DNA from 2 places in the Amycolatopsis sp. NPDC104587 genome. Region 1 is predicted to be linked to the other one. Evidence: riboswitches for the same ligand, from Rfam matches in the RefSeq annotation. Region 1 holds a riboswitch; the other holds the start of a gene.
The links. A riboswitch is a leader RNA that binds a small molecule or an ion and turns the genes downstream of it on or off. The one in region 1 is predicted to bind thiamine pyrophosphate.

Region 1 (5,135 bases):
TGTAGGACAACAGGAACTCGGCCGCCTTGCGCACGCCGGGCCAGACGTCGGCGCGTCCGAGCTGCTGGGCCAGCACGATCGGGAAAGCGGTTTCGTCGAGCTGGACCGACGTCCAGTACGGCACGCCGTCGACCCGGCTGTTCTGCGGCATGTGCCCGTCGGCCTGCTGCTGCGTGCCGAACATGTAGGTCACCGCGCGGTTCGCGGCCGCGGTGTCGCCGCCGGCGGCGAGCCCGGTCGCGATCTGGTAGAGGTCCCGCGGCCAGACCAGGTGGTAGGTGCCGGACGGCGACCACTCGGGGTCGTTGTTGCCGAAGCGCCACGGCATGCTCGGCGACGCGATGAAAGCGCCCGGGTGGTGCTTGTCCTCGCTCGCGGCGAGCGTCAGCATCGACGCCTTGTAGAGGTCACGCTCGCTATCGGTCTTCAGCGACGACGGCGGTTTGCTGACGCCACGCAGGTACTGCTCCCAGCCGCGGTCGTAGGCGCGCGTGATGTCGCGGACGCCGCGTCGCTGCGACGCTTGCGCGCTGCCGAGCGCGTCGGACGCCTTCGCGCCCATGCCGAGCGCGAGGGTGACGTGCCGGTTCCGGACGCCGTCGGCGCTCGTCTGCCCGGTCAGCACGACGTTGCCCTTCGCGGCCGTGTCGTACGTCTTCAGCTTGAAGGTCGTCATGAGCTGCGCGGTGCCGTCGGAGTTGCCCGCGTAACCGACGCTGGTCTGCACGAAGGCGGGTTTCGCGGTGAGTGCGGCGGCGTTCGTGGCGTCGGACGCGGTGACGGCGTCGCCCTTACGCGCGGCCGAGTCGTCGGAGCCGTCGTTGGTCAGGTCCGGGTCGGCGACCGCGTAGAGCTGGTACGGCCGCCCGGTGAGCGACTGGAAGTCGACGTCCACCAGCACGGTCGTGGCGGCCGGGTCGGTGACGTAGGTCTTGCGCAGCCGCCAGCGGTGCTGGTCGTCGGTGATGGTCTGCTCGTAGGTCAGGCTGTCGTCGTCGGTCCGGCGGACCTGCTGCGACTTCTCCGCGTAGTCGAGGTCGGCGAAGCTGCGGCCGTCCGTGACGACGAAGTTCATCGACCGGACGCTGGGCGTCGACAGGTCCGGGTAGTAGACCTCGGACAGCTGCCCGCCCTGGAGCGTGAACCAGACGTTGCTCGACCGGTTGTGGGCGGTGCCGAAGCCGGTCTTGTTCGCGGGCAGCCAGCTCGGATGGGCGCCCGGGGCGCCGGGAGCCTCTCCCTGGGCCGCCGCGATCCCCGGGACCAGCCCGGTGACCAGCAGCCCGGCGAGGGCGCCGAACATGAGTTTGCGCATATCAACCCCACAGAAAGTCGCTTCTGCACCGTTACAGAAGCGCCTGGAAGTGTCTCGCCGATCCTTCACGGGCGCATGGTCCGATCCGGTGAACCACTGACCGTCACTGGTCCGGTCGGCGGTTCACGGACAGCGAACTCCCACCGGCCGGTTTCGAGCGCAGACTTGTAGTACCTGCAACGGTGTAATCGAGGTACTCCATGACTGAGGCGATGGACGCCTACTCGCGCGCGGTGAGCACGGTCGCCCGGACCGTCACCCCGCACGTCGCCGGGGTGCAGCTCGCGCGCGGCAGCGGCTCGGCCGTCGTCTTCGCCGAGGACGGCCACCTGCTCACCAACGCCCACGTCGTCGACAGCGGCCAAAAAGGCATCGCGACCTTCGCCGACGGCAGCGAAGTGCCGTTCGACGTCGTCGGCGCCGATCCGCTGTCCGATCTCGCCGTGCTGCGGGCGCGCGGCGAGACGCCGTCGGCCGCCGAGCTCGGGGACGCCGACCAGCTCGTCGTCGGGCAGCTCGTGGTGGCCATCGGCAGCCCGCTCGGCTTCTCCGGCACGGTCACCGCCGGGGTCGTGAGCGCGCTCGGCCGGGCCCTCCCGGTGCGCCACGGCCGCGCCGGGCGCGTGATCGAAGACGTCATCCAGACCGACGCCGCGCTCAACCCGGGCAACTCCGGTGGCGCGCTCGCCGACTCCGCCGGCCGGGTCGTCGGGATCAACACCGCCGTCGCCGGCGTCGGGCTCGGGCTCGCCGTGCCGATCAACACGACCACCCGCCGGATCATCGACACGCTCGTGGTCGAAGGCCGGGTGCGGCGGGCGTACCTCGGCGTCGTCGGAGTGCCCGCGCCGCTGCCGGACGACATCGCCGAGCGCACCGGCCAGACCGCCGGGCTGCGGGTGCGCGAAGTCGTCACGGGCGGGCCCGCCGCGCTGGCCGGGCTGCGCGCCGGCGACCTCGTGCTGACCGTCGGGCGCACCCGCGTCTCGGACGCGCAGGGCATCCAGCGGCAGCTGTTCGCGGAAGTGATCGGCACCGCACTGCCGATCACCGTGCTGCGCAACGGAGCCATGGTCGACGTCTACGCCACTCCGGCCGAGTTGGCCGGGTGACTTGAGTATCGCGCCCCGGCGTGGCATGGTCGGTGGCACAACACCAACGCGGGAGCTCGCGCCATGGCGGGCTGAGAGGGTGGCTGGGGTTCTCCCGGCGTCACCGACCGCATGAACCTGACCGGGTAATGCCGGCGTAGGGAGTGAAAGTCGTTGACGACGCTCGAAAACAATGCTGCCCTGAATGTCACGACCGGCCCGATCACGGGCTCGCACAAGGTGTACCACCAGACCGAATCCGGGCTTCGTGTCCCGGCCCGCCGCATCGACCTCTCGAACGGCGAACACTTCGACGTCTACGACACTTCCGGCCCCTACACGGATCCGGAAGCCACGATCGACGTCCACAGTGGACTGCACCGGCTGCGCGCCGGGTGGTCCGACGGCCGTGAGCACAACACTCAGCTCGGGTGGGCCAAACAGGGCGTGGTCACGCGGGAGATGGAGTACATCGCCGCCCGCGAAAGGGTTTCGCCGGAGTTCGTGCGCGACGAGGTCGCGCGCGGCCGCGCGGTGATCCCGGTCAACCGCCGCCACCCCGAGTCCGAGCCGATGATCATCGGCAAGAACTTCCTGGTGAAGATCAACGCAAACATGGGCAACTCGGCCGTCTGGTCGTCGGTCGAGGAGGAGGTCGACAAGATGGTGTGGGCGACCCGCTGGGGCGCCGACACGATCATGGACCTCTCCACCGGCAAGCGGATCCACGAGACGCGCGAGTGGATCATCCGCAACTCGCCGGTCCCGGTCGGCACCGTGCCGATCTACCAGGCGCTCGAAAAGGTCGACGGCGAGCCGGAAAAGCTGTCGTGGGAGGTCTACCGCGACACGATCGTCGAGCAGTGCGAGCAGGGTGTGGACTACGTCACGGTGCACGCCGGCGTGCTGCTGCGCTACATCCCGCTGACCGCGCGGCGCGTCACCGGGATCGTCAGCCGCGGCGGCTCGATCATGGCCGCGTGGTGCCTCGCGCACCACCAGGAGTCCTTTTTGTACACGCACTTCGAGGAGCTCTGCGAGCTCCTGCGGCAGTACGACGTCACGTTCTCCCTGGGCGACGGCTTGCGTCCGGGGTCGATCGCCGACGCCAACGACCGCGCGCAGTTCGCCGAGCTGGAAACCCTCGGCGAGCTGACGCACCTCGCGCGCTCGCACGACGTCCAGGTGATGATCGAGGGGCCCGGCCACGTGCCGATGCACAAGATCAAGGAGAACGTCGAGCTGGAGGAGAAGCTCTGCGGCGAAGCTCCGTTCTACACTCTCGGTCCACTCGCGACGGACATCGCTCCGGCGTACGACCACATCACCTCCGCCATCGGCGCGGCCCAGATCGGCTGGTACGGCACGGCGATGCTGTGTTACGTCACGCCGAAGGAGCACCTCGGCCTGCCGAACCGCGACGACGTCAAGACCGGCGTGATCACGTACAAGATCGCCGCGCACGCCGCCGACCTGGCCAAGGGGCACCAGTACGCGCAGGAGTGGGACGACGAGCTGTCCAAGGCCCGCTTCGAGTTCCGCTGGAACGACCAGTTCAACCTCTCGCTCGACCCTGACACCGCGCGCGCGTTCCACGACGAGACGCTGCCCGCCGAGCCGGCCAAGACGGCGCACTTCTGCTCGATGTGCGGCCCGAAGTTCTGCTCGATGCGGATCACGCAGGACGTCCGCAAGTACGCCGAGGAGCACGGTCTGTCCACTGTAGAGGCGATCGAGGCCGGGATGGCGTCGAAGTCGGCGGAGTTCACCGAGTCCGGTGGCCAGGTCTACCTGCCCGTGGTGCAGCCGTGACACCGCCCACCGCCCTCACCATCGCCGGCTCGGACTCCGGCGGTGGTGCGGGCATCCAGGCGGACCTGCGCACGTTCTTCGCGCACGGCGTCCACGGCCTGGTCGCGCTGACCGCGGTCACGGTCCAGAACTCGCTGGGCGTGCAGGGTTTCACCGAGGTCCCGGCCGACGTCGTGGCCGCGCAGATCAAGGCGGTGGCGTCCGACATGGGCGTCGGCGCGGCGAAGACGGGCATGCTGGCCACGGCGGAGATCATCCGCGCGGTGGCCAAGACCCTCGACGAGGTCGGCGGTGAGATCCCGCTGGTGGTCGACCCGGTGGCGGCGTCGATGACCGGGCATTCGTTGCTGCGCGAGGACGCGCTCGAGGCGATCCGCACGGAGCTGTTCCCGCGGGCGGTCCTGATCACCCCGAACCTGGACGAGGTCCGCCTGCTGACGGGAGTGTCCGTTGTGGACACGATGTCTCAGCGCGCGGCGGCGGAGGCGTTGCTGGAGTTCGGTTCCCGCTGGGTCCTCGTCAAGGGCGGCCACATGACGGGTTCGGCGGAGTGCGTGGACCTGCTGTCGGACGGCAGTTCGTTCATCTCTTTGAGCGGCCCCCGGTATGCGACGGAGAACACTCACGGCGGCGGCGACACACTGGCGTCGGCGATCACTTCGGGCCTGGCGAAGGGCGCGTCGGTGCCGGACGCGGTGGCGGCGGGGAAGAAGTTCATCGAGCGCTGCGTGGCGGAGGCCTACCCGCTCGGTGCGGGGGTCGGACCGGTGTCGCCGTTCTGGGTGCTGCCAGACTGAGCGGGTGAGAGAACCCGACGAGCTGTGGGCGGCCCTGTCCGAGGAGCTGCGCGCCGAAATCGACGGCCTGCTCGCCGACGGCCACTTCGTGCACGCGATCCTTGCCCTCCGGGAGAGGTC
Region 2 (5,135 bases), on a different contig from region 1:
GGGACGATCGCAGCCACTCCGCGGCCTGGTAGGCCGCGGAGTGATCGCCTTCGCCGATCGCGACGAGGCCGTGCCGTTCCACTTCGACGATCATCGTCACGCTCGATCACTGGTTGTTATTTTCATTGGACGCAGGATAAACTGCGCCCAATGAAAGCGTCGCCGAGCCTGCTGCCTCTGTTGCGTTCGCGCATGCAGGGTGAGCTACTTGCGCTCGTCCTGCTGCACCCGGACCGCGAGTACACCATCACCGAGCTCGCCGACGCCTGTGGTGTCACGCCCACCGCCGCCCTGCGCGAGGTCGAGCGGCTCGTCGAGGGCGGGATCCTGGAGGCCCGGCGGGTCGGGCGGAGCCGGCTGGTCAAAGCCCGCACCGACACCCCCCTCTACCGGCCGTTGAGCGACCTCATCGCGGTCACCTTCGGGCCGATGCCGCTGCTCGCCGAGGCGCTGTCCGGGCTGGCCGGTGTGACCGAGGCCTTCATCTACGGCTCCTGGGCGGCGCGCTACCGCGGTGAACCCGGCCCGCCGCCCGGTGACGTCGACGTCCTCGTTGTCGGGTCGCCCGATCCGGACGAACTCTTCGACCTGGCCGAAGGCGTGTCGCGGCAGCTGAACCGCGAGGTCAACGTGCACCGGATCTCGCCCGAGTCGTGGGCCGCGGAGACGGCGGATCCGTTTGTCACCAGCGTGCGTGAACGTCCGCTGGTCCCGGTGAACCTCGGCCAGGAGGCCTGATGCCCCAGTGGAACCAAGGACGTGAGCGGATCGACGCGTTCATCACCCGCGGCGCGATCGAGCACGTTCCGGCGTCGCGGGAGGCCGCCGAGGCCGAGCTCGTCCGAGCGCGCACGCACCTGGCTTCGGCGCTGCGGCTGAAGGAAACCGATCCGGAAGGCGCGTACACGCTGGCTTACGACGGTGCGCGGCGTGCGTTGGCCGCCGTCCTGCAGAACCAGGGCCTGCGCGTGACGAGCCGGGGTGGGCACGTCACCGTCTACGAGGCTGTGCTCGCTCAGCTCGACCCGCCGCTGGGGCACGTGCTGCGCCCCTTCAACCGGATGCGGGCCCGCCGCAACGAAGTCGCCTACCGATCCTCGGAGGCGCCTTCGCTGACGGCGGAGGACGTGGCGGCCGACGTCCCGAAAGTGGAGGCCCTCATCGAAGTGGCCGAGAAGGCGATCCCGAACATGCCGCGGTACTGACGGCGGTGGGTCAGCCGAGCAGGCCCATCAGGGCGATGGCGATCAGCACCACCGCGGGGGCGAGAGCGTTGATCCAGGCGCGCTGGGCGGCGGTGAGGGTGGCGGTGCTGTTCATGGCTCTTCCTAAGGCCGAATCCGATGCTTCCGCCCTGCTCAGCGCGCTGATCTTGCGGTTCGTTAGCGGCTGTGACCGACTTCACCGGCATCCGGGTGACGGCGGCCGCGGGCGGTGAACCAGAGCACACCGCCGGCCGCTGCCACCATCGTCGCGAATGCCGCCGTGCCGACCACGATCGCCTGTGTCATGACTCGTCTCTCCTAGCAAAGTTGTTTACCGAGAGACGTCGAAACGGCCAGAAAGTGCACTCAGCGTAACCGAGGTCACAGCGAAGAAAGCACCGAGTCGATCTCGGAGGCCAGCGAGAAGTCCTTCTCCGTCAAGCCGCCCGCCGAGTGGGTCGAGAGGCGGAACGTCAGCGTGCGCCAGCGGATGTCGATGTCCGGGTGGTGGTCGGCCGCTTCGGCGAGGACCGCGACGCGGTCCACCACCTCGATCGCCTGCGGGAAGCTCGCCAGCTCCACCTCGCGGGAGATCACCGCGCCGGACCGGGTCCAGCCGGCGCCCAGTCGTCCGTCGGCTTCGGAGTCGCTCAAGATTTCCGTCATGTCTCCATGGTCGTACGTCCTGGACTACGCTGCACGGTTGCCACGGGAGTCCGGTCAGCCGGGCTGAGAGGCGGGTCACCCCGCGACCGTTCGCACCTGACCGGATCATGCCGGCGAAGGGAGGGCTCTTCCTCCTCGTCCGGTGAAAGTGCAGGAGGGTAGATGAAACGCAGGGCTGTTCGCGCCGCGACGGCCGTCGCCGCCGTCAGTGCCGTCGCCGCGGCGTGCTCGCTGTCGGACGGAGACGGTGGCACGCAGCAGACGCCCACCGTCACCCTCGTGACGCACGACTCCTTCCTGGCCCCGCAGGAGGTGCTCGACGCCTTCCAGAAGCAGTCGGGCATCAAGATCTCCGTGCTCAAGCAGGGTGACGCCGGATCGCTGACCAACAAGCTCGTGCTGACCAAGGCCAACCCGGTCGGCGACGTCGCGTACGGCGTCGACTCGACTTTCGCCTCGCGCGCGCTCGCCGAAGGCGTCTTCGAGCCCTACACCAGCCCGGAGGCCGACCGCGGGCCGCAGCGCTACGCCGTCGACCCCGAGCACCGGCTCTCCGCGGTCGACGTCGGCGACGTCTGCGTCAACGTCGACACGAACTACTTCACGAGCAAGGGCATCGCGGCCCCGGAGACCTACGACGACCTCGCCGACCCGAAGTACAAGGACCTGCTGGTCGCGGAGGACCCGGCGACCGCTTCGCCCGGGCTGGCGTTCCTCCTCGGCACGGTCGCCAAGTACGGCGAGGCGGGCTGGAAGGACTACTGGACCAAGCTGAAGGCCAACGGCCTCAAGGTCGTCAGCGGCTGGGAAGAGGCCTACACCAAGGACTTCTCCGGCTCGTCCGGCAAGGGACCGCGCCCGATCGTCGTTTCGTACGCGTCCTCGCCGGCCGCCGAGGTGGGTGACGACGGGAAGCCGCGCACCAAGGCGCTGCTCGACACCTGTTACCGGCAGGTCGAGTACGCGGGGGTGCTGGCGAACGGCAAGCAGACCGAGAGCGCGCGCAAGGTCGTCGACTTCCTGCTGTCGCAGCAGTTCCAGGCGACGGTGGCCGCGAACATGTACGTCTACCCCGCGCGCCAGGGGGTCGACCTGCCCGCGGGCTGGGCGCAGGTCGCGCCGCTGCCGCAGAAGCCGCAGACGCTGACGGCGGACCAGGTCCAAGCCGGACGCGAGAAGTGGATCGGCGAATGGCGCACGCTCGTGCAGTGACCTCCGGGGCTCCGCCCCGGGCCGGGGGCTCCGCCACCCGGAGCCCCCGAAAACCACCAGTCCTAACCCCATCAGGGACGGCCCGAGGGCTCGGCCTGGCGCTGCTCGGCCTGGCCCCGATCGGCTTCCTGGTCGTGTTCTTCGCCTGGCCGGTGCTGGCGATCGTCGGCCGCGGGTTCGCCGCGGGCGGGCTCGACGCGGTCCTGGGCGACCCGCGGACCTGGCAGCTGGCCGGGTTCACGGTCGCGAGCGCGGCCGCGTCGACGGTGGTCGCCGTGCTGGCCGGGCTGCCCGTGGCGTTCGTGCTGGCCCGGGTGAAGCTGCCCGGCGTCGGCCTCGCGCGGACGCTGGTGCTGGTGCCGTTCGTGCTGCCGACCGTGGTGGTCGGGCTGGCGTTCCGGGCGCTCTGGCCGGACGGCGGGGTGCTGCCGATCGTGCTGGCCAACGCCTTCTTCAACGTCGCCGTCGTCGCGCGGACCGTCGCCGGGCTGTGGGCACGGCTGGATTCGCGGACGACCGACGCCGCTCGCGCGCTGGGCGCGTCGCCGTGGCGGGCGTTCCGCTCGGTGACGCTGCCGGCGCTGGCGCCCGCGATCGCGTCCGCTGCGGCCGTGGTGTTCCTGTTCTGCGCCACCAGTTTCGGGGTGGTGTTGATCCTCGGCGGCGCGAAGTACCGGACCCTGGAGACCGAGATCTACCTCCGGACGGTCGACCTCCTGGACCTCTCGGGCGCGGCGGCGCTTTCGCTGATCCAGTTCGCCGCCGTGGTCGCCGCTCTTGTCCTCGGCGGACTCGCGCGACGTCGCAAGGAAGGCGTCCGGACCGGGTCCGGCCAGGCGCGGCGCCCGCGCGGCGGCGAGTGGTGGGCCGTCGGCGCCGCGGGGGTCGTCCTGGCTCTGGTGCTGACGCCGATCGTCGCGCTGCTCGCCGAGTCGGTGTCCGGTTCCGATGGCTGGAGCTTCGCCGGTTATCGAGCGTTGACCAGCACTGGCGAGAAGGGCGCGCTGCAGGTGTCCGGCTGGGACGCCGCGGTGAACTCGCTGAAGGTGGCGGTCGACGCGACGCTGCTCGCGATGGTCGTCGGGGTGCTCGCGTCCGTGGTGCTGGTGGCGCTGCGGCGGTCGCCGACAAGGGCTGCGCGCGGGCTGGGCGAAACCATGGACGCCGTGCTGATGCTGCCGCTCGGGGTGTCCGCGGTGACCGTCGGGTTCGGGTACCTGGTGACGCTCGACGCGCTGCCCGGCGACCTCCGGACGTCGCCCTACCTGGTGCCGCTCGCCCAGGCGCTGGTGATCATCCCGCTGGTCGTGCGGATGGTGCTGCCGGTGCTGCGCTCGGTTGATGTCCGATTGCGGCAGGCCGCGTCGACGCTCGGGGCGAGCCCGCTGCGGGTGTGGCGGGAGATCGACCTGCCGCTGACGCTGCGGCCGCTGGTCGCCGCCGCGGGGTTCGGTTTTGTCGTCGCGCTCGGCGAGTTCGGGGCGACGAGCTTCCTCGCGCGGCCGACGGCGCCGACGCTGCCGGTCGCCGTCGCGTCGCTGATGGCGCGTCCGGGGGAGCTGAACAACCAGATGGCGTACGCCGCGTGCGCGCTGCTGATGCTCGTGACGGTGCTGGCGGTCGCGCTGATCGACCGGCTCGGGGCCGCGCGCGGCCGGGTGGGAGAGTTCTGATGGCGCTGTCGGTGCGGGACCTGACGGTCCACTACGGATCGTTCACGGCGGTGCGCGACGTCCGGCTGGACATCGCCGACGGCGAGGTGCTGGCGCTGCTCGGCCCGTCGGGTTCGGGCAAGTCGACGCTGCTGCGCGCGATCACCGGGCTCGAGCCCTCGGCGCGCGGCACGGTGAGCTGGGACGGCGACGACCTCGGCGCGGTGCCGGTCCACCGCCGCGGTTTCGGGCTGGTCTTCCAGGACGGCCAGCTGTTCGGCCACCGCGACGTCGCCTCGAACATCGCGTTCGGCCTGCGGATGCACGGCGTTCCCCGCTCGCAGTGGGCTTCGCGGGTGGCCGAGCTGCTGGCGCTGGTGGGACTCTCCGGCTTCGAACG

Region 2: linked by a shared signal. The riboswitch ahead of ACZ61C_RS45835 (thiamine ABC transporter substrate-binding protein) and the one ahead of thiC (phosphomethylpyrimidine synthase ThiC) in region 1 are both predicted to bind thiamine pyrophosphate.

What each region holds. Positions count from the first base shown of each region.
Region 1 covers NZ_JBVJNO010000001.1:369,403-374,537, reverse strand. The annotation lists gene ACZ61C_RS01810 (glycoside hydrolase family 15 protein) at 1-1,315, opposite strand, end outside; gene ACZ61C_RS01805 (S1C family serine protease) at 1,516-2,427, shown strand; TPP riboswitch at 2,466-2,587, shown strand; gene thiC (phosphomethylpyrimidine synthase ThiC) at 2,581-4,218, shown strand; gene thiD (bifunctional hydroxymethylpyrimidine kinase/phosphomethylpyrimidine kinase) at 4,215-5,015, shown strand; gene ACZ61C_RS01790 (hypothetical protein) at 5,020-5,135, shown strand, end outside.
Region 2 covers NZ_JBVJNO010000024.1:67,187-72,321, reverse strand. The annotation lists gene ACZ61C_RS45860 (hypothetical protein) at 1-100, opposite strand, end outside; gene ACZ61C_RS45855 (ArsR family transcriptional regulator) at 151-738, shown strand; gene ACZ61C_RS45850 (hypothetical protein) at 738-1,205, shown strand; gene ACZ61C_RS45845 (hypothetical protein) at 1,383-1,511, opposite strand; gene ACZ61C_RS45840 (4a-hydroxytetrahydrobiopterin dehydratase) at 1,587-1,871, opposite strand; TPP riboswitch at 1,904-2,011, shown strand; gene ACZ61C_RS45835 (thiamine ABC transporter substrate-binding protein) at 2,034-3,083, shown strand; gene ACZ61C_RS45830 (ABC transporter permease) at 3,194-4,756, shown strand; gene ACZ61C_RS45825 (ABC transporter ATP-binding protein) at 4,756-5,135, shown strand, end outside.